Regions from separate parts of the Vagococcus entomophilus genome, predicted to be linked through region 2. Evidence: predicted binding sites of a transcription regulator. Region 2 holds the regulator's gene; each other region holds the start of a gene.
What was found. The regulator CtsR, encoded in region 2, represses protease genes until heat stress. The targets are predictions, from matches to a motif close to TTGGTCAAAAAAGGTCAAANA.
Positions count from the first base shown of each region.

Region 1: a site for CtsR is predicted at 3,773-3,793, ahead of CBF30_RS02120 (ATP-dependent Clp protease ATP-binding subunit). Genes of this name have one in related genera too.
Region 3: a site for CtsR is predicted at 3,028-3,048, ahead of clpB (ATP-dependent chaperone ClpB). Genes of this name have one in related genera too.

Region 1 covers NZ_NGJZ01000001.1:460,561-466,886, reverse strand. The annotation lists gene CBF30_RS02140 (glycosyltransferase family 4 protein) at 1-229, opposite strand, end outside; gene CBF30_RS02135 (glycosyltransferase family 4 protein) at 254-1,309, opposite strand; gene ptsP (phosphoenolpyruvate--protein phosphotransferase) at 1,488-3,212, opposite strand; gene CBF30_RS02125 (phosphocarrier protein HPr) at 3,212-3,478, opposite strand; gene CBF30_RS02120 (ATP-dependent Clp protease ATP-binding subunit) at 3,830-6,028, shown strand; gene CBF30_RS02115 (DUF1827 family protein) at 6,221-6,326, shown strand, end outside.
Region 2 covers NZ_NGJZ01000003.1:293,321-299,646, reverse strand. The annotation lists rRNA gene rrf (5S ribosomal RNA) at 1-90, shown strand, start outside; tRNA gene CBF30_RS10385 (tRNA-Val) at 101-173, shown strand; tRNA gene CBF30_RS10380 (tRNA-Lys) at 177-249, shown strand; tRNA gene CBF30_RS10375 (tRNA-Leu) at 261-342, shown strand; tRNA gene CBF30_RS10370 (tRNA-Thr) at 349-421, shown strand; tRNA gene CBF30_RS10365 (tRNA-Gly) at 464-535, shown strand; tRNA gene CBF30_RS10360 (tRNA-Leu) at 571-656, shown strand; tRNA gene CBF30_RS10355 (tRNA-Arg) at 679-752, shown strand; tRNA gene CBF30_RS10350 (tRNA-Pro) at 760-833, shown strand; gene CBF30_RS10345 (CtsR family transcriptional regulator) at 1,116-1,589, shown strand; gene CBF30_RS10340 (ATP-dependent Clp protease ATP-binding subunit) at 1,596-4,082, shown strand; gene CBF30_RS10335 (peptidase U32 family protein) at 4,237-5,160, shown strand; gene CBF30_RS10330 (peptidase U32 family protein) at 5,171-6,326, shown strand, end outside.
Region 3 covers NZ_NGJZ01000001.1:431,940-438,265, reverse strand. The annotation lists gene CBF30_RS02010 (GBS Bsp-like repeat-containing protein) at 1-106, opposite strand, end outside; gene clpB (ATP-dependent chaperone ClpB) at 372-2,987, opposite strand; gene CBF30_RS02000 (hypothetical protein) at 3,174-3,635, opposite strand; gene CBF30_RS01995 (lysylphosphatidylglycerol synthase transmembrane domain-containing protein) at 3,652-4,680, opposite strand; gene CBF30_RS01990 (DUF1294 domain-containing protein) at 4,750-5,025, opposite strand; gene pepT (peptidase T) at 5,025-6,260, opposite strand; gene CBF30_RS01980 (Nif3-like dinuclear metal center hexameric protein) at 6,287-6,326, opposite strand, start outside.

The sequences.
Region 1 (6,326 bases), on a different contig from region 2:
AAGCGTAGAGCATCCCTCTAACAACTACCCTTCTATCTTTAAACGACACGAAAGGAATACTAGGCATACGAATAATTCCATATTCAGAATCTGTTGCATTTGGATCAGTTGTCGTAAAAATATAAACCTCATGCCCTCGTTTTTCCAATTCATTTTTTAGAGTCTGAATAGATGTCGCTACGCCGCTAATTTGTGGAAAATACGTATCCGTAAAAAAGCCAATTTTCACCTTTTCTCCCCCCTTCTAAAAAAACTAATCATCACTTTGAACTGAAAAATGACGATGCTCGACCGCCGCTTGCTCTAAATAAAAATCATACCATATCTTACTCAAGTTTTCTTCGGAATACTTTTGAGCAGCTTTACGAGACTTTTTCTTATAAGAGTCAAAAAGTTCAGGATTCTTTGTCATATCATTTAGCATTTTGTGCATGTCTTGCATATCCTTAGCCGGTAAAAAATCTCCGTCAATAATCGATTGATACAATGGTAAATCGCGTAGCATTACAACTGCACCACAATTAAAGGCTTCTAAAATACACATTGGAAATAATTCATTATGAGATGGCAACAAAAAAGTGTCGCAAATATTGTAATAATCTACCAATTCTTCTCTGGAAATAATTCCTGTAAAAGTCATATTTTCAGGTGGATTCTCGTAAATTTCTTTGTATTTTTCGTACCCACTGCTCATCTTCCCAAATGAAAAACCACCTGCCCAAATGAATTGCATGTGCGGATTTTCTTTTGCTAATTCAACAAAATCATCGACCCCTTTGCGGTCCTGAATTTGCCCTGCACCAAACACAATAAAATCACTTTCTTTAAATCCTTTTGCTTTTTTGACAGAAGCCTTTTTTTCATCCTTATATTCATAAAACATCTTTTTAGAAACAAAATTAGGAATATACGTGATTTTTTCTTCTTTTATCCCCAACTCCATCAATATCGGAATAAAGCTAGGATTTACCACAACCAGATGATCCATTCGTTTATAAAAATCAACTAAATACCGGTAAAATACAACTTTTGCAATCCAAGGTAAATCTAAACTTCCTTCTAAAGTTTCAGGAACAAAATGGACATACCCAATCTTTCTGCCACGACTTTTTTTGAAAAAAGTTGAAAAATAAAAAGGCAAATCCACTGTATGATAATGTGTAATTTGTGTTTTTTTCATTTTATTAATACTAATTTCTAATGTATCTGGGAAGTTTTCTTCTAACATTTTCACCAAATCCAGATAAACACTTCCTACACCTTGACCTTTTACTTTATCCGCTGATGAAAACATGTTGATTGTTAACACGTCTATCACTCCCATCAATTCTATAGACAACCAACCTATAAACTCTTTTTCACAATTGCACTGTTCGCATGAACATTCCCAACTATTATAACATAAAAGACTACTAAAGTTGAGAAAAACTAAATTTTGTACAACAAAAAAGCGAGATGAAAGTCATCTCGCTTTTTAAGGTTTCGCTTTATTCAGCTGTGTATTCGTTTACTAATGCAACAACTTCATCAGCCGTATCACACTCATTAATTGCCTTTTGAGCGAGCTCGCTCATCTTAGCAGTATCTAAGCGTTTCATTAGACTACGTGTTTTTAGAATACTTGTTGCGCTCATTGAAAACTCATCTAAGCCAAGTCCAACAAGTAAAGGAACAGCGATTTGATCGCCAGCCATTTCGCCACACATACCAGCCCATTTACCTTCAGCATGAGCTGATTCAATAACATTTTTGATTAAACGTAAAATTGATGGGTTGTAAGGTTGGTACAAGTATGACACCTTCTCATTCATACGATCGGCAGCCATTGTATATTGAATCAAATCATTGGTTCCAACACTAAAGAAGTCAACTTCTTTCGCAAATTTATCAGCTATTACCGCTGCTGCTGGAATTTCAATCATAATCCCTACTTGAATATTGTCAGAAACTTTTGTTCCTTCTTTTTCAAGTTTTGCTTTTTCTTCATCAAGAAGTGCTTTTGCTGCTCTAAACTCTTGAAGAGTTGCAATCATTGGAAACATAATCCGTAACTGGCCATGTACAGATGCGCGAAGCAATGCACGAAGCTGCGTACGGAACATATCATCTCTATCTAAACATACTCGAATTGCTCGGTAGCCTAAAAATGGGTTCATTTCGTGTGGCAATTTAAGATAAGGAAGTTCTTTATCGCCACCAATGTCCATTGTACGGACAACGACTGGCTTCCCTTCCATTCCTTCAAGAACCGCACTATACGCTTTGTATTGTTCATCTTCTGTTGGAAAATCAGGAGAATCCATGTACAAGAATTCTGTACGGTACAATCCAACTGCTTCCCCACCATTTGAGATTACACCTTCTAAGTCTTTTGGTGTACCAATATTAGCAGCTAACTCAAAATGTTTGCCATCCGCTGTCACTGTTTGGGCATTTTTCAATTTTTCCCATTCAGCTTTTTGATCTGCAAACGCTTTTGCTTTTGCTTGAAAATCTTTCGTTTGTTCGTCACTAGGATGAACAATAACATCTCCTTCAATCCCGTTAACCGCTAACATATCTCCTTCTTTTACAATTGAAGTGATTTTTTCTGTTCCGACGATTGCTGGAATTTCTAGAGAACGAGCCATGATTGCAGAATGTGATGTTCTTCCACCAATATCTGTAACAAAAGCCTTTACATATTTACGATCTAGTTGAGCAGTATCACTTGGTGTCAAATCATGTGCAATAACGATTACTTCCTCATCAATCATCGCTGGATTTGGTAGCGTAACGCCTAACAGATGGCTAAGTATACGCTTGGTCACATCTTTGATATCTGCTGCGCGTTCTTGCATATAAGGATTGTCATGCATGCCTTCAAACATACTAATGAACATATCTGTTACATCTTTTAAAGCAGATTCCGCATTTACTTTATTATCACGAATGTTACTTTCAATACTGCTTACCATCTCAGGATCAGATAGTACCATCAAATGAGCATCAAAAACTTGCGCTTCTGATTCCCCTAACGTTTCAACAGCTTTATCGCGAATTTTTTGTAAATCATCTGTTGATTTTTGTAACGCGTCTTTTAAACGTTTTACTTCACCCTCAGAATCATCTACGGATTTTTTGTCAAAAGATAAATCAGGTTGAATTAATCGGTATGCTTTGGCGATTGCGATGCCATCACTTGCTGCAATTCCTTTTAATAATTCAGTCATTATTCTGACAAACCTTCTTTAACCATAGTATCTGCAATTGCAGCAAGTGCATCCGCTTCATCTGCGCCATCAGCAGTAATTGTTACGTCAGCACCTTGGCCAACTCCTAAAGACATAACACCCATAATTGATTTTAAGTTAACAGATTTTCCTTTATATTCTAAGTTAACATCGGCATTAAATTTGCTTGCTGCTTGCACTAATAAAGTAGCTGGACGAGCATGAATTCCTGTATCTGCAATAATGTGAAAATCTTTTTTTTCCATAATAATCGTTCTCCTTTGTTTTCGGTTAGTTTTAGGATTACCAAGCATTAAGCTAAATTTTCATTTAATAAATGGAACCCCTTCAATTTTAAAGATTACCATTTTTTTTGATTTCTTACAACCGTTTTATATTAGTTTTTTTCTAAATTTGTATTATTCAATTTTCCACTAAGTTTTTTGGTAAAAAGACAGCCGTTTCTAAGCATTCATTTCAATTTGAGGAAACATGACGCAGTTCTTGATTTTTGTAATCACATTTCTTGATTCTCCCTATAAAAATGCTATAATTAGTTTATGGTCAAAAATGGTCAATAATATTTTTGATTACTAAAGTTGAAAGGATGTGTGCGTATGCTTTGTCAAAGATGTCAAAATAAAGAAGCGACAATTCATCTGTATGCAAATGTAAATGGAGAAAGACGGCAAATCGATTATTGTCAAGATTGCTATCAAACTTTAAAAACTCAACAAATGAAAAATAGTATTTCACCAAAAAATCAAGACAATTCAGGTTCGATAGATGATTTATTTCGTTCATTAGCGCAACAACTAAATTTAAATCAAGGACAATCACAACAAACCCCGCCTTCATTTGGCAGAGAAGGTGACCAGCCCCCACGCCCACCACAAAATAACCAATCTCTTTTAGCAGAGTTCGGGATCAATATCACTGATAGTGCGAAAAAAGGGAAAATTGACCCTGTAATTGGACGGGATCAAGAAATCCAAAGAGTCATCGAAATTTTAAATCGGAGAACCAAAAATAATCCTGTTTTAATTGGGGAACCCGGTGTTGGGAAAACTGCTGTTGTAGAGGGTCTGGCTCAAAAAATTGTAGACGGTGATGTTCCACAAAAATTATTAAACAAAGAAGTCATTCGCTTAGATGTCGTTTCTCTTGTTCAAGGAACTGGGATTCGTGGGCAGTTTGAAGAACGAATGAAACAATTGATGACCGAAGTTAAAAACAATCCACAAATTATTCTTTTCATCGATGAAGTACACGAATTAGTGGGCGCCGGTACCACTGGTGAGGGCAACTTAGATGCAGGCAATATTTTAAAACCTGCTCTAGCTAGAGGGGAATTGCAACTAGTTGGTGCAACTACTTTAAATGAGTACCGACTCATCGAAAAAGATGCAGCTTTAGAACGTCGCTTACAACCTGTTCAGGTGGATGAGCCTTCTGTTGCAGAAACCGTGATTATCCTAAAAGGAATTCAAGAAAAATACGAAGCGTATCACCATGTAAAATATACAGATGAGGCAATTGAAGCTGCTGCTAAATTGTCAGATCGGTATATTCAAGATCGCTACCTTCCAGATAAAGCAATTGACCTTCTAGATGAAACTGGTTCTAAAAAGAACCTTACCATCCAAGCAGTTGACCCGAAATTGTTGGAAGAAAAATTAGTAGAAGCTGAAAAAGAAAAACAACGTGCGTCACAAGAGGAAGATTTTGAAAAAGCTGCTTATTATCGTGACAAAATTAATAAACTAAATGTGTTAAAAGAAAAAAAAGTTTCAAGTGAAGATACGCCTATTATTACCGAAAAAAGTATTGAGCAGGCAATTGAACAAAAAACCAATATTCCAGTTGGAGAACTAAAAGAAAAAGAGCAAACACAACTTAAAAATCTAGCTATTGATTTAGAAAAACATGTTATCGGGCAAGACGATGCAGTGGATAAAGTTTCACGTGCTATTCGAAGAAACCGCATTGGTCTCAATAAAAAAAATCGCCCCATCGCCTCTTTTTTATTTGTTGGACCAACCGGAGTGGGAAAAACCGAATTAGCCAAGCAACTTGCACTTGAACTTTTCGGGTCAAATGAATCAATGATTCGTTTTGATATGAGTGAGTACATGGAAAAACATAGTATTGCTAAACTCATTGGCTCACCTCCTGGCTATATCGGCTATGACGAGGCTGGTCAATTAACAGAAAAGGTCCGTAGAAATCCTTATTCCTTAGTTTTACTTGATGAAATCGAAAAAGCCCATCCAGATGTTTTGCATATGTTCTTGCAAATATTAGATGATGGCCGACTAACAGATGCTAAAGGTCGAACGGTTAGCTTTAAAGATACAATTATCATCATGACAAGCAATGCAGGTAGTGGAAATACAGATGCTAATGTTGGATTTGGTGCGATTCGAGACGGGAAAACACATTCCGTCTTAGGAAAATTAAAACAGTTTTTTAAACCAGAATTTTTGAACCGTTTTGACAGTATCATTGAGTTTAATTCTCTATCAAAAACAGATTTACTTGAGATTATCAATCTACTAATCGAAGATGTCAACAATATGTTAAGTGGACAGCAAATTCACATTGAGGTAAATCAAAATGTCAAAGAAAAACTAGTTGAGATTGGCTATCAACCAGAGATGGGGGCCAGACCACTAAGAAGAGTTTTACAAGAACAAATTGAGGACCAAATTGCAGATTACTATTTGGAACATCCTCAAACCAAAACACTGGTTGCCACTCTTGACTCTACTGGACAGATTGTTGTAAAAGAAAAAAAACAAGAAAAAGATGCTTGATGAGCAACTAAATCCAACTTTCTAAGCGTGTGTTTCCATTATTGGAGACGCACGCGTTTTTCTTCTTTTCCAACCAAATAAATTAGGGAATTCTCCAAGCTTTTCAAGTGTTATTCCTACCCTTTTCATTAAAAAAAGATTATAATTAATAAAAGAATCAGATAATATGAAATATGAAAGCTAGGTGTTTTTATGAAATTAATTGATGTGACAAATAGTCATTCAAGCCTTGTTCGTAGCCAACTAGACAATACAGATGCGCAACAAGTACGCGTTTATAGTCTAGGCAACACAACTG
Region 2 (6,326 bases):
ACCTGTTCCCATGTCGAACACAGAAGTTAAGCTTCTTAGCGCCGATGGTAGTGAAGGGTTTCCCTTTGTGAGAGTAGGACGTTGCCACGCTTGTTGTCATGGAGGTTTAGCTCAGCTGGGAGAGCACCTGCCTTACAAGCAGGGGGTCAGCGGTTCAATCCCGTTAACCTCCATATGACTCGTTAGCTCAGTTGGTAGAGCATCTGACTTTTAATCAGAGGGTCACTGGTTCGAGCCCAGTACGGGTCATTTTTTTATATGCGGGTGTGGCGGAATTGGCAGACGCACTAGATTTAGGATCTAGCGCCTAACGGCGTGGGGGTTCAAGTCCCTTCACCCGCACTTTGAGCCGGCTTAGCTCAGTTGGTAGAGCATCTGATTTGTAATCAGAGGGTCGAGGGTTCAAATCCTTTAGCCGGCATTCTTGAGAGTGTCTTTTTCTCTCTCTTCGTTTTATTTATATGCGGAAGTAGTTCAGTGGTAGAACATCACCTTGCCAAGGTGGGGGTCGCGGGTTCGAACCCCGTCTTCCGCTTTTTGCGAAAGCAAAAAGATTAATAAAATAATGTTGCCGGGGTGGCGGAACTGGCAGACGCACAGGACTTAAAATCCTGCGGTGAGTGATCACCGTACCGGTTCGATTCCGGTCCTCGGCATTGTCCTTTGTTAATCACACTTGCACCCATAGCTCAACTGGATAGAGTATCTGACTACGAATCAGAAGGTTAGAGGTTCGACTCCTCTTGGGTGCATTTTTTTCGGGAAGTAGCTCAGCTTGGTAGAGTACTTGGTTTGGGACCAAGGTGTCGCAGGTTCGAATCCTGTCTTCCCGATTATCTATTGGTAGAATTGGTAGAAATTGATAAAATAGAGTGAAAGAAATTATCTTTCACTCTATTTTTTTATCATATAGGAAATAAAAAGTGTAAGCCCTGAAGTTCATAAAAATTAGTTAGTGACTAAAAAATGTTGAGATAGTTTGGATGGTTTCATCCGAACTATTTTTACTTGTTAATAGTTTTCTGTAGGGAATCAAACTTCTTTATTTAATTGGCAGAATTGAGTATAATAAAGGTCAAAGTTAGTCAATTATACGCATAAGTGAGGTGAAGGCTGTGAATAACCAAAATATTTCAGATGTAATTGAAGCGTATTTAAAACAGATTCTTGCTGAACAGGAACAAATTGAAATTCGTCGAGCTGAAATGGCGAGTCAGTTCAATTGTGTCCCATCGCAGATTAACTATGTAATTAAAACAAGATTTACGATTCCAAAAGGATATATAGTAGAAAGTAAACGTGGTGGTGGCGGTTATATTCGTATTATTAAAGTGACTCTTTCGACTGGGTCAGAAATTTTGCTAGAATTAGAAGAAATGATTGGAAATAAATTATCGGAACAGGATGCTTTGTCCTTATTGCAACAACTATATGATAATGAGATAATAACCAAAAGAGAAGGAAATCTTTTTCTTTCACTAATTAGCAAACAAGTGTTACAATCAACCAACGAGAAAAATGAACAAGAGTTAAGAGCACGCCTATTTAAAGCGTTCTTGACTCGTTTAGGATATGAAGAAAAGGAGTGATGATTCATGGATGAGTTATTTACGGAAAAAGCAAAAAAAGTGTTAGAAATTGCACAAGCGGAAGCCAAAAGTTTTCGACATCAATCTATTGGGTCAGAACACTTGCTTTTAGGTTTGGTCATTGAAAAAGACGGCATTGCAGGAAAAGCACTTCGTCAACTTGGAGTGAGTGAAATAGACATCCGAGAAGAGATTGAGTCCATTGCAGGATACGGTTCGACGAGTACTGCTAAGTTCCTATATCTTTCTTATTCACCCAGAGCCAAGCAAATTTTGACATATGCAGGTGATGAAGCGAAAAGAATGGGTGCTCCAAGTGTGGGGACGGAACATTTATTGCTAGGAATTTTACGCGAAGATGAGGTTTTGGGGTCACGCATTTTGGCAAACTTAGGTGTAAGTCTTCCCAAAATGAGACAGTTGGTTTTAAAAAAAGTTGGAATCAACACGACGCAATCCTCCAGACAAAACGCCAGAAAAAATCCTGTACCGTTGCAACAAGCACAAGAATCCATGACACCAACTCTAGATATGTTAGCAAGAGATTTAACGGCGATGGCCAAAAATAATTTAATCGACCCAGTGATTGGCAGAGAGAAAGAAGTTCGTCGTATGATTCAAATTTTAAGTCGACGCACAAAAAACAATCCAGTATTAGTTGGGGAGCCAGGTGTTGGGAAAACTGCCATTGCTGAAGGCTTAGCCCAAAGAATTGTGGCTGGAACGGTTCCTGATACTTTAGAGAACAAACGTCTGATGATGCTTGACATGGGTTCATTAGTAGCTGGGACTAAATATCGCGGTGAATTTGAAGATCGCTTGAAAAAAGTTATTGAAGAAATTTATCAAGATGGTGAAGTAATTTTATTCATTGATGAGTTGCATACTTTGATTGGAGCAGGTGGTGCTGAAGGAGCAATTGATGCGTCCAATATTTTGAAGCCAGCCTTGGCTCGTGGAGAGTTACAAACTGTGGGGGCAACAACGTTAGATGAATATCAAAAATATATCGAAAAAGATGCGGCACTTGAAAGACGATTTGCAGCTGTGAAAGTCGAAGAACCAACCTTACAAGAAGCGGAACAGATACTACTAGGGTTGCGTAGCCGCTACGAGGAGCATCATCAAGTACAAATTACGGATGATGCAGTACATGAAGCAGTGCATTTGTCTGTACGTTATTTAACAGCGAGACAATTGCCAGATAAAGCCATAGATTTAATTGATGAATCTGCAGCAAAAGTCAGGCTGGACACAGCAAATGAGCCGTCTCCACTTACTAAACAGAAACTTAAGCTGGATGAGCTCGTTCTTCAAAAAGAGCAGGCGATTCGTGAACATGATTTTGAGAAAGCAGCAAAGTTTAGAAAAAAAGAACAGCGTCAACAGCTTAAAATGGAAAAAATGTTTATAGAGGAAGCACAAGATCCCTCAGAATATCAGCAACAAGTGACAAGCGAGGATATTGCGGAAGTTGTCTCACAATGGACAGGGGTTCCACTGCAACAATTAGAAAAAAAAGAAAGCCAAAGGTTACTTGAGCTTGAAAAACGTCTCCATCAAAGAGTCATTGGTCAATCAGAAGCTGTCGAATCTGTCTCAAGAGCAATTAGAAGGGCCAGAAGTGGGCTCAAAGATCCTAATCGTCCAATTGGATCATTTATGTTTTTAGGGCCTACTGGTGTCGGAAAAACAGAATTAGCGAAAACATTAGCCGACGCAATGTTCGGCTCAGAAAGTGCTCTAATTCGAGTAGACATGTCTGAATACATGGAAAAATATAGTACAAGTCGTTTGATCGGCTCTCCTCCTGGATATGTAGGGTATGATGAAGGAGGTCAACTGACAGAAAAGGTCAGACAGCATCCTTATTCGGTTATTTTACTGGACGAAGTTGAAAAAGCGCATCCCGATGTTTTCAATATGTTACTTCAAGTCCTTGATGATGGCTATTTGACTGATTCAAAAGGTCGAAAAGTTGACTTTCGCAATACCATCTTGATTATGACCTCTAATATTGGAGCAACAGCGCTTAGAGATGAAAAATCGGTTGGGTTCAATGCTGTTGACAAGTCAAAAAATTATCAAGCGATGAAAAAGCGAATTTTGGAAGAGCTAAAGAAAGCATTTCGACCTGAATTCTTAAACAGGGTGGATGAGTTGCTCGTCTTTAAATCACTGGATAAAAAAGAGATACATGAAATCGTTAAAATTATGAGTCAAACGATTGTCAGTCGATTGTATGAGCAAGGGATTATAGTCAAGATTACACCCGCAGCTATTGAAGTGATTGCAAAAGAAGGCTTTGATCCTGAGTACGGCGCTCGTCCGATTCGCAGAGCGTTGCAAAAAGAAGTAGAAGATCGCTTAAGCGAAGCGTTGTTAGCAGGGCAAGCAGTTGTGGGAGACAAGGTCACACTTGGAGCTAGTAAAGGAAAAATTACTTTAACTGTGAATAGTGCGAAAAAGGCTGTCAAGCTACAAACGGTATAAAGATGATTACGACAATGAGTCGGAACAAAGTACAACGTTCTGGCTCATTTTTTACGGTTTTTTTTAAGTAATAAGGAAGGTTAGTCCAAAGCAGACTTTTAAAGTTTGTGAAGCTGTGGTAGGATGTGTGGAGTAACAAAGGAGGATTTTTTTCATGATTACTATTACTGCAACGGCAGAATCGCTTAAACAAGCGGAGCAACTTATAAATACAGGAATTGATACTCTATATATTGGAGAAGAACACTTTGGCTTGCGTTTGCCAACCTCTTTTACAAGAGAAGAACAAAAACGATTGGTTGAAATGGCCCATGAAAAAGGAAAAAAAGTCACGGTTGCTGTCAATGCGATGATGCATCCAGAAAAAATGAAAGAAGTGCCAGCATATCTAACTTTTTTAAAAGAAATTAAAGTTGATCAAATCACGGTTGGAGATACTGGAGTTATTTATCTACTTAAAAAAGGTTCTTACGGTATTCCCTATATATATGATGGAGAAACACTTGTAACCAGCTCAAGACAGATTAATTTTTGGGGGAAAAAAGGGGCTGTTGGAGCTGTACTTGCGCGTGAGATTCCTTACATGGAACTTGTGTCCATGGCTCCTAATTTAGACGTATTTGGAGAAGTCCTGGTGTACGGAGCGACCTGTATTCATCAATCGTTACGACCTTTATTGCAGAATTATCTTTCATATGTTGGCGTTGAAGATCAAGTATCTAAAGCAAGAGGCTTCTTCTTATCAGAGCCTAAAAAAGAAGACACGCATTATTCTATTTATGAAGACACTCATGGGACTCATATCTTTGCAAATAATGATGTGAACCTGACGTTGGAGTTAGACAAGCTGGTCGCGTTATCTTCGTATAATCATTGGAAATTAGATGGGATTTTTACCCCAGGAGAAACGTTTGTAGACATTGCTAAATGCTTTGTAGAAATAAAAGAAGCGTTCGCGGCAAATCTTGTAACAACAGAATATTTAGAAGAAATGAATCAAAAGGTTGTAAAATTACATCCCAAAATGCGTGGGTTAGATACTGGGTTTTTGTTACTCAACCCAGAAGATGTGAAATAAGGAGACAGTCATGACAATAGAAAAACGTAAATTAAAAAAACCAGAAGTGTTAGCACCTGCTGGAACTCTAGAAAAATTAAAAACAGCGATTCATTATGGCGCAGATGCCGTTTATATCGGTGGGAATGCTTATGGGTTAAGAAGCCGTGCTGGAAATTTTAGTTATGAAGAAATGGCTGAAGGCGTAGCATATGCTAAGGAACATCAAGCCAAAGTTTACGTCGCGGCCAATATGGTGACACACGAAGGGGATGCTAAGGGTGCGGGGGAATTTTTCCGAGAGCTACGTACGATAGGGATTAGTGCAGTGATTGTTTCGGATCCGGCTCTGATTGAGATTTGTGCGACAGAAGCACCTGGCTTGCCTATTCATCTATCCACACAGGCTTCTGCAACAAACTATGAAACATTGGAGTTCTGGAAAGAAGAGGGCTTAGAACGTGTGGTGCTTGCGCGTGAGGTTTCAATGGCAGAAGTAGCCGAAATCAGAAAGAATACAAGCATTGAAATTGAAGCGTTTATTCATGGAGCAATGTGTATTTCTTACTCTGGAAGATGCACGCTTTCTAATCACATGTCGTTTCGTGATGCGAACCGTGGCGGCTGTTCTCAGTCTTGTCGCTGGAAATATGAACTATATGATATGCCGTTTGGAACCGAAAGAAAGACATTCACAGATCAAGGGATAGAAGAGCCATTTTCGATGAGTGCAGTTGATATGTCAATGATTGAGCATATTCCTGATTTAGTTGAAAATGGTGTTGACAGTCTAAAAATAGAAGGTCGGATGAAGTCTATTCACTATGTGTCAACCGTATCAAATGTTTATCGCGCAGCTATTGATAGTTACGTAGAAGACCCAGAAAATTACGTATGTAAACAGGAATGGATTGACGAGCTATGGAAAGTGGCACAACGAGAACTTGCGACTGGTTTTTATTACCAAAAACCTAGTGAAGAAGAGCAACTATTTGGCCCAAGACGTAAAATACCTGTCTACCAATTTGTGGGTGAGGTGATGGCCTATAATGAAGAAACTAAGATTGCGACGATTCGTCAAAGAAATCATTTTCGGGTAGGAGATGAAGTCGAGTTTTATGGACCTGGATTTCATCATTTTCATCAAAAGGTTGAAGCTATGTGGGATGAGGAAGGTGAACCGATTG
Region 3 (6,326 bases), on a different contig from region 2:
GTTGTGCTGTGCTTGTCTCCTGTGCATATACAGTTAAATTTGCGGAAAGCATACTACTACTTAGTAAAACCACTGATAAAAATTTTGTTGCATTTAATCCAGACATTGCGTTTATCCTTTCTCATTCCTATTTTACTTATATTGTACAATATTTTAAAATAAAAATGGAGAAAATGTGAAGATTTACCAAAAATACATTATATCAAAAAAAGTATGAGCCAAAAGTAACGAAGTACTTTTGGTTCACACTTTAATTCTAACTGAATAGGGACGGTAAACCCTTCTCGGAAATTTAGCCATTCATGCCTATTGTCTTATTGCTTGAACATAGGTATTTTGCTACTCGAGCTCAGAGACCTTTGCAGGATTTATCATCCTACTTGTTCTTCTAAAATCTGTTGATTTTTAAATACCAAGTGCTGATCTACTAACGAAACCAACACTTTTGTATGTGGCAAAACTTTTCCAGCAACAATTTCTTTAGCCAGAGGCGTTTCTACTTCTTTGGTTAAGAAACGTTTAAGCGGACGTGCCCCGTAAACTGGATCATAGGCATTTTCAGCAATCCAAGATTTGGCATCATCTGTGATATCTAGCTGGATTTCTTGATGTTCTAGTCTCTTCGTCAACTGTTGCGTCATTTTGCCAATGATTTCCTTAACATCTTCAAGACTAAGTGGTGTAAACAAGATCGTATCATCAATACGATTTAAAAACTCAGGTTTAAAGTGGGCTTTTAGGAGCGTCATCACTTGCTCCTCACTTTCACTTGAAATCTGTCCTTTTTCATCTACGCCATCAAGCAAGAATTGCGAACCGATATTACTTGTCATGATCAACACAGTATTTTTAAAATCAACGATTCGACCTTTGCTATCGGTTAAACGTCCATCATCTAAGACTTGCAAAAGAATATTGAAAACATCTGGATGTGCTTTTTCAATTTCATCCAAAAGAACAATGGTATAAGGGTTCCGGCGAACAGCCTCGGTTAATTGTCCTCCTTCTTCATAACCAACATAACCTGGAGGAGCCCCTACTAGACGTGAAATACTGTGTTTTTCCATGTATTCACTCATATCAATTCTTACCATATGATCCTCAGAGTCGAATAAATTTTCTGCTAGAGCTTTAGCTAATTCTGTTTTCCCAACACCTGTTGGCCCTAAAAATAAGAAAGAACCAAGTGGACGGTTTGGGTCTTGCAAGCCCGCACGTGATCGAATCACCGCATCTGAAACCGCATCAACCGCTTCATTTTGCCCAATTACACGTTTGTGCAACGTTTCATTCAAACGTAGGATTTTTTCTCGTTCTCCTTCTACTAACTTGCTCACAGGGATGCCCGTCATTCTACCTACCACTTCAGAAATTTCGTTTTCTGTGACAGACTCCTGAACTAATCTAGTATTAGACTCTTTTCCTTTTTCTTCTAATTCTTTTAACTCTTGCGTTAATTTAGGAATTGTACCGTGGCGCAAAACAGCTGCTCGTTCAAGATCATAATTATTTTCTGCATCTTCTAACTCATGCCGAGCTTGATCAATTTCTTCACGCTTGCTACTTACTTTTCCTACCTCTTCTTTTTCAGTTTCCCAACGCATTTTCATAGAATTTGCTTCTTCACGTAACTCTGCTAATTCTTTTTGTAGACCTGTTAAACGTTTTTTACTGGCTTCATCTTGCTCTTTTTTGAGTGCAGCTTCTTCAATTTCAAGTTGCATCAAACGTCTGGTAACTTGGTCTAGCTCCGTTGGCATCGAGTTCATTTCTACTCGTATCGTCGCACATGCTTCATCAACCAAATCAATTGCCTTATCTGGTAAATAGCGATCCGTTATATAGCGATTTGAAAGAGTAGCCGCAGCGACTAGAGCATTGTCATGGATATTCACGCCATGATGAATCTCAAAACGATCTTTCAAACCTCGTAAAATACTAACCGTATCCTCTACTGTAGGCTCTTTTACTAATACCTTTTGGAAACGACGTTCGAGAGCTTTGTCTTTTTCCATGTACTCACGGTATTCATCTAGTGTCGTTGCCCCAATACAATGGAGCTCTCCTCTAGCTAACATTGGTTTTAACAAGTTTCCAGCATCCATGCTGCCCTCTGTCTTACCTGCGCTTACAATGGTATGGATTTCATCAATAAACAGAATGATTTTCCCATCACTTTTATTGACTTCTTTAAGAACAGCTTTTAGGCGTTCTTCAAATTCACCACGGAATTTTGCACCAGCAATCAATGCGCCCATATCCAAAGAAAAAATAGTTTTGTCTTTTAAATTTTCTGGGACATCTTTTCGAACAATTCTCTGCGCCAAACCTTCAACAATAGCCGTTTTCCCTACCCCTGGATCTCCTATTAGAACAGGATTATTTTTCGTTTTTCTTGATAAAATACGAATAACGTCACGTATTTCTTCATCACGACCAATAACAGGATCTTGTTTCCCACTTTTAACTGCTTGAACTAAATCGGTTCCATACTTTTCTAGTGCCTTATATTGTTCTTCTTGATTTTTAGAGGTCACGCGATCTCCTCCCCTCATTTCTTCTATATTATTTCGTAATTCTTTTTCATTTATCCCTTGTGCGTGCAAATATTTTGTTAAACGATAATTTTTTAATTTCATTAAAGCCAGCAAGACAATTTCTGTTGATAAAAACTCATCTTGAAAATTATCTTTTAATTGGTCTGCTTCTTGGAGTAAATGAAACAAATTTTGACTAAGATTTTGCCCATATTGGACATTTCCACCTTCAATAGTTGGAATTTCATCTATTGCTGTGTCAATTTCTTGTTCAAATTGTTCCATATTCAAACCAGCATCTTGATAAAAGTCACGACCGAAATGTCCGGGTTGGACAAATATTTTCCATAAATGAGGAATATCAATTTCTTGATGACGTCGCGTAAGCGCAACTTGTTGAGCCTCCGCAATTGCTTCTTGCAAAGCTGTTGTCATTTTTTCTATATTCATTTTCTTTCCTCCTTTGACTTTATGATTCTATTATACCTAATTGGTCAGTAAAGGTCAAAGAAAAACTCTTGATCTTTTTTACGACGTTCAAATCAAAAAAAGTGTGACACAAAAGTCCACCTCACTTTTGTGTCACACTCTAGCACGAAATAGTCCTCTGTCTCTAGCTAATGTCTAAGTTTTTGCTTAATGAAGCCAAAAACCTTCATCTTCTAAATAACTCTCAGCAGCTTCTTTAGTTTTAAACACTGCTTCGACACTCCCACTGGACATAAGCACCGTCCACATTGGGTTTTCATACATTAGGGTTAAAGAATCCGCATGGTCATCTTCCCAGACTTCTTGATAACCTTCTACATATCCGTCCTCTGTCTTTTTTAAATAGTCAATCGCTTTTTCTACCAACATACAAATCGTTTTTTCATCCGCATCACGGACCGAAATATATCCATCTTTGGTTTCTTCTTTAGGTAAATAACCAGCGTATACAAAGGCATTAGCACTTTTTGGATGTAAGAATTTTACCACCATTGTTTTAGCGACTGCACTTTGCGCAAAATGATAATTTAAACGGTTCATTGACACTGGCACTTCTTCTAATTCTTTATAAGATGCAAAAACAGCTTTTTTTTCTTCAAATGTTAGCATAACTTTCCTCTTTCTTTTACACATTCTGATTGCGCCGAATAGACTTTATCTCGCGCTTTAATTGCTTTCTTTTTTTCATTCCTTCATATATCATACCACATATAAAAGGGAAAATATAAGAAGCAAAGCGGTATAATAACAGAGAGGAAATAGCTAAGACGGTACCAACAACTGGTCTAAACAAAAGCATATAGACAAATTCAAACGAACCAATCCCAGCCGGCGTTGGAATGACCCCAGATAAAATTAACGTTAGCGCAACCAATGAGATTGAAAATAAATAGGAAATATTTGACTCTTGATGCAGTACAATATAAGGAATACTATACCAGAAAAAAAGTTTTCCTATATTAAGAACGAATACAAAAAATACGTGGGCTGGCTCTGCAATCATCTTCTGAACGCTTGCTCTCAAAGAAATCACTTGCTCATTAAATTTTTTTAGTTTTTGACGCCAGCTAGCTCGTTTTATTTTTCTATCTAAAAACGTGACTAACCTTCTATGCCAATTCTCTTTTAATGTAATGAAAAGCAAAAGAACAATCATCAATAGCGTTAAAATCATACCTAAGATCAAAAATAATAAAACGTGGTGAAAAGTATGAGTCAGCCAAGAATATGTATAGAACAATGCACAGATACTGGTCAATAAAAGCGCGGTCTTATAAAAAATCATATGTAAGATGGTCATCCCGATCCCATCAGAGGTGTCCATTCCTTTACTACGATAAAATAATACCTCAGAAATTGTTGTCCCGCTACCAAAAGTAACCACTCGAAAAAAAGCTACCGAGCTTGCACAGCAGATGCCCATTTTCGTTGTAAACTGGTTGGAAAATGAAGCAGCAAGTTGTTTAATCATATAGCCTTCACACATTAAGTACAAGATTCCTAATATTAAGACAAGCGCTAGTATAAGAGGATTGGTTTGAAACAATTGATTGAAGACCTTTCCAATTTCTCCTTTAAATACATGAATAATTAAATAGATAATGACGATAATTCCTAAAATATTTAACAATAAATGAACTTTTTTATTTTTCAATTTATTCCTCCTTTCTTAGGATTTATTAATAAAAATCAGGGCATGAAAACTTCACACCCTGATTCTTATTTAACCTTGCCAGCCATAGATGAAAATTAAAGCAAAATCTACAAGTATTCCTATGACAAAACAAATCAAAAATTTTCTTTTTCTGGTCTTATGATGAAAGAGCTGTCTTGCAATTATTCCACCTAATCCACCACCAATTATTCCCATGAACAACAAATTACTTTCCGGAATTCTCCATTCATGCCGGATTGCTTTTCGTTTATCCCACCACATCAGCCCAAAAACATATACGTTGACTATCACAAGATAAAAAGGAACTGGGGAAGTACTAAACATTAGGCAATTTCCTCGTTTAATCGCGCAATTTCAATAATTAAATCCGTTGCTTTTTCCATGCTTTCAACTGCAACAAACTCAAAACGACCATGCATATTTTCTCCACCAGCGAAAATATTAGGCGTTGGAATACCTAAATAAGAGATTTTAGAACCATCTGTTCCACCTCGAACCGGTTCAATAATCGGCTTAATTGAAAGATTTTCCATGGCCTTTTTGGCAATCTCCACAATACTCATATCTTTTTCAATAATTTCTTTCATATTGTAATACTGATCATACATATGAATTAAAATTCGTTCTTGATCAAATGATGCATTTAATTTACTTTGAACCTTTTTTAGCAATTCTTTTCTGTCTTCGAATTTTTCGCGGTTATGATCTCTTATGATATAGCTCATTTTTGCTTCTTCTGGATTTCCTGACAAGCTCATCAAATGGAAAAATCCTTCTCTACCTTCTGTTTTTTCAGGTACTTCTTCACCAGGAAGCTCATTTTGAAAATCAATGGCCAATTGCAACGCATTAATCATCGTATCTTTAGCTGTGCCTGGATGTACATTTTTTCCTAGTATTGTAATATCTGCTTGAGCTGCACTAAACGTTTCGTATTGTAGCTCTCCCACTGGACCACCATCTATCGTATAAGCAAAGTCAACGTCGAATTCTTTCACGTCAAATTTGTCTGCTCCAACCCCAATTTCTTCGTCTGGACCAAATGCTACACGAATCTTGCCATGTTTAATTGTTGGGTTTTTAATTAATGATTCCATTGCAGTCATAATTTCTGCAATTCCAGATTTATCATCTGCTCCTAACAATGTGCTACCATCAGTCGTAATCAGAGTTTGCCCTGTATAATGAGCCAAATTAGGGAAGTCTTTTACGGTTAATTTGTATTTACCCTCAGCATCTAACGCAATATCTGATTGTCCATCATAATTTTTTACTAATTGAGGTTGTACGTTGACTGCATTAAAATCAGCAGTATCCATATGAGCGATAAAGCCAATACTACGAACTGCTTTTGTTGTATTGCTTGGCAGCGTTGCTGTGACAAAACCATTTGCTTCATTATAAGCCACCTCAGACATGCCAATTTCTTTTAGCTCTTCCGCTAAAATATGTGCAAAATCAACTTGCGTTTGAGTTGAAGGTGTTGTCTTACTTTCCGGATTAGATCTTGTTTCTGTTTTTACGTAGCGCAAAAAGCGTGATACTAAATTTTCATACATGCTACATGACTCCTTTTTTATTTTAATTAAACCCACTGAAATGGATTTGTATTGACACTCGAACAG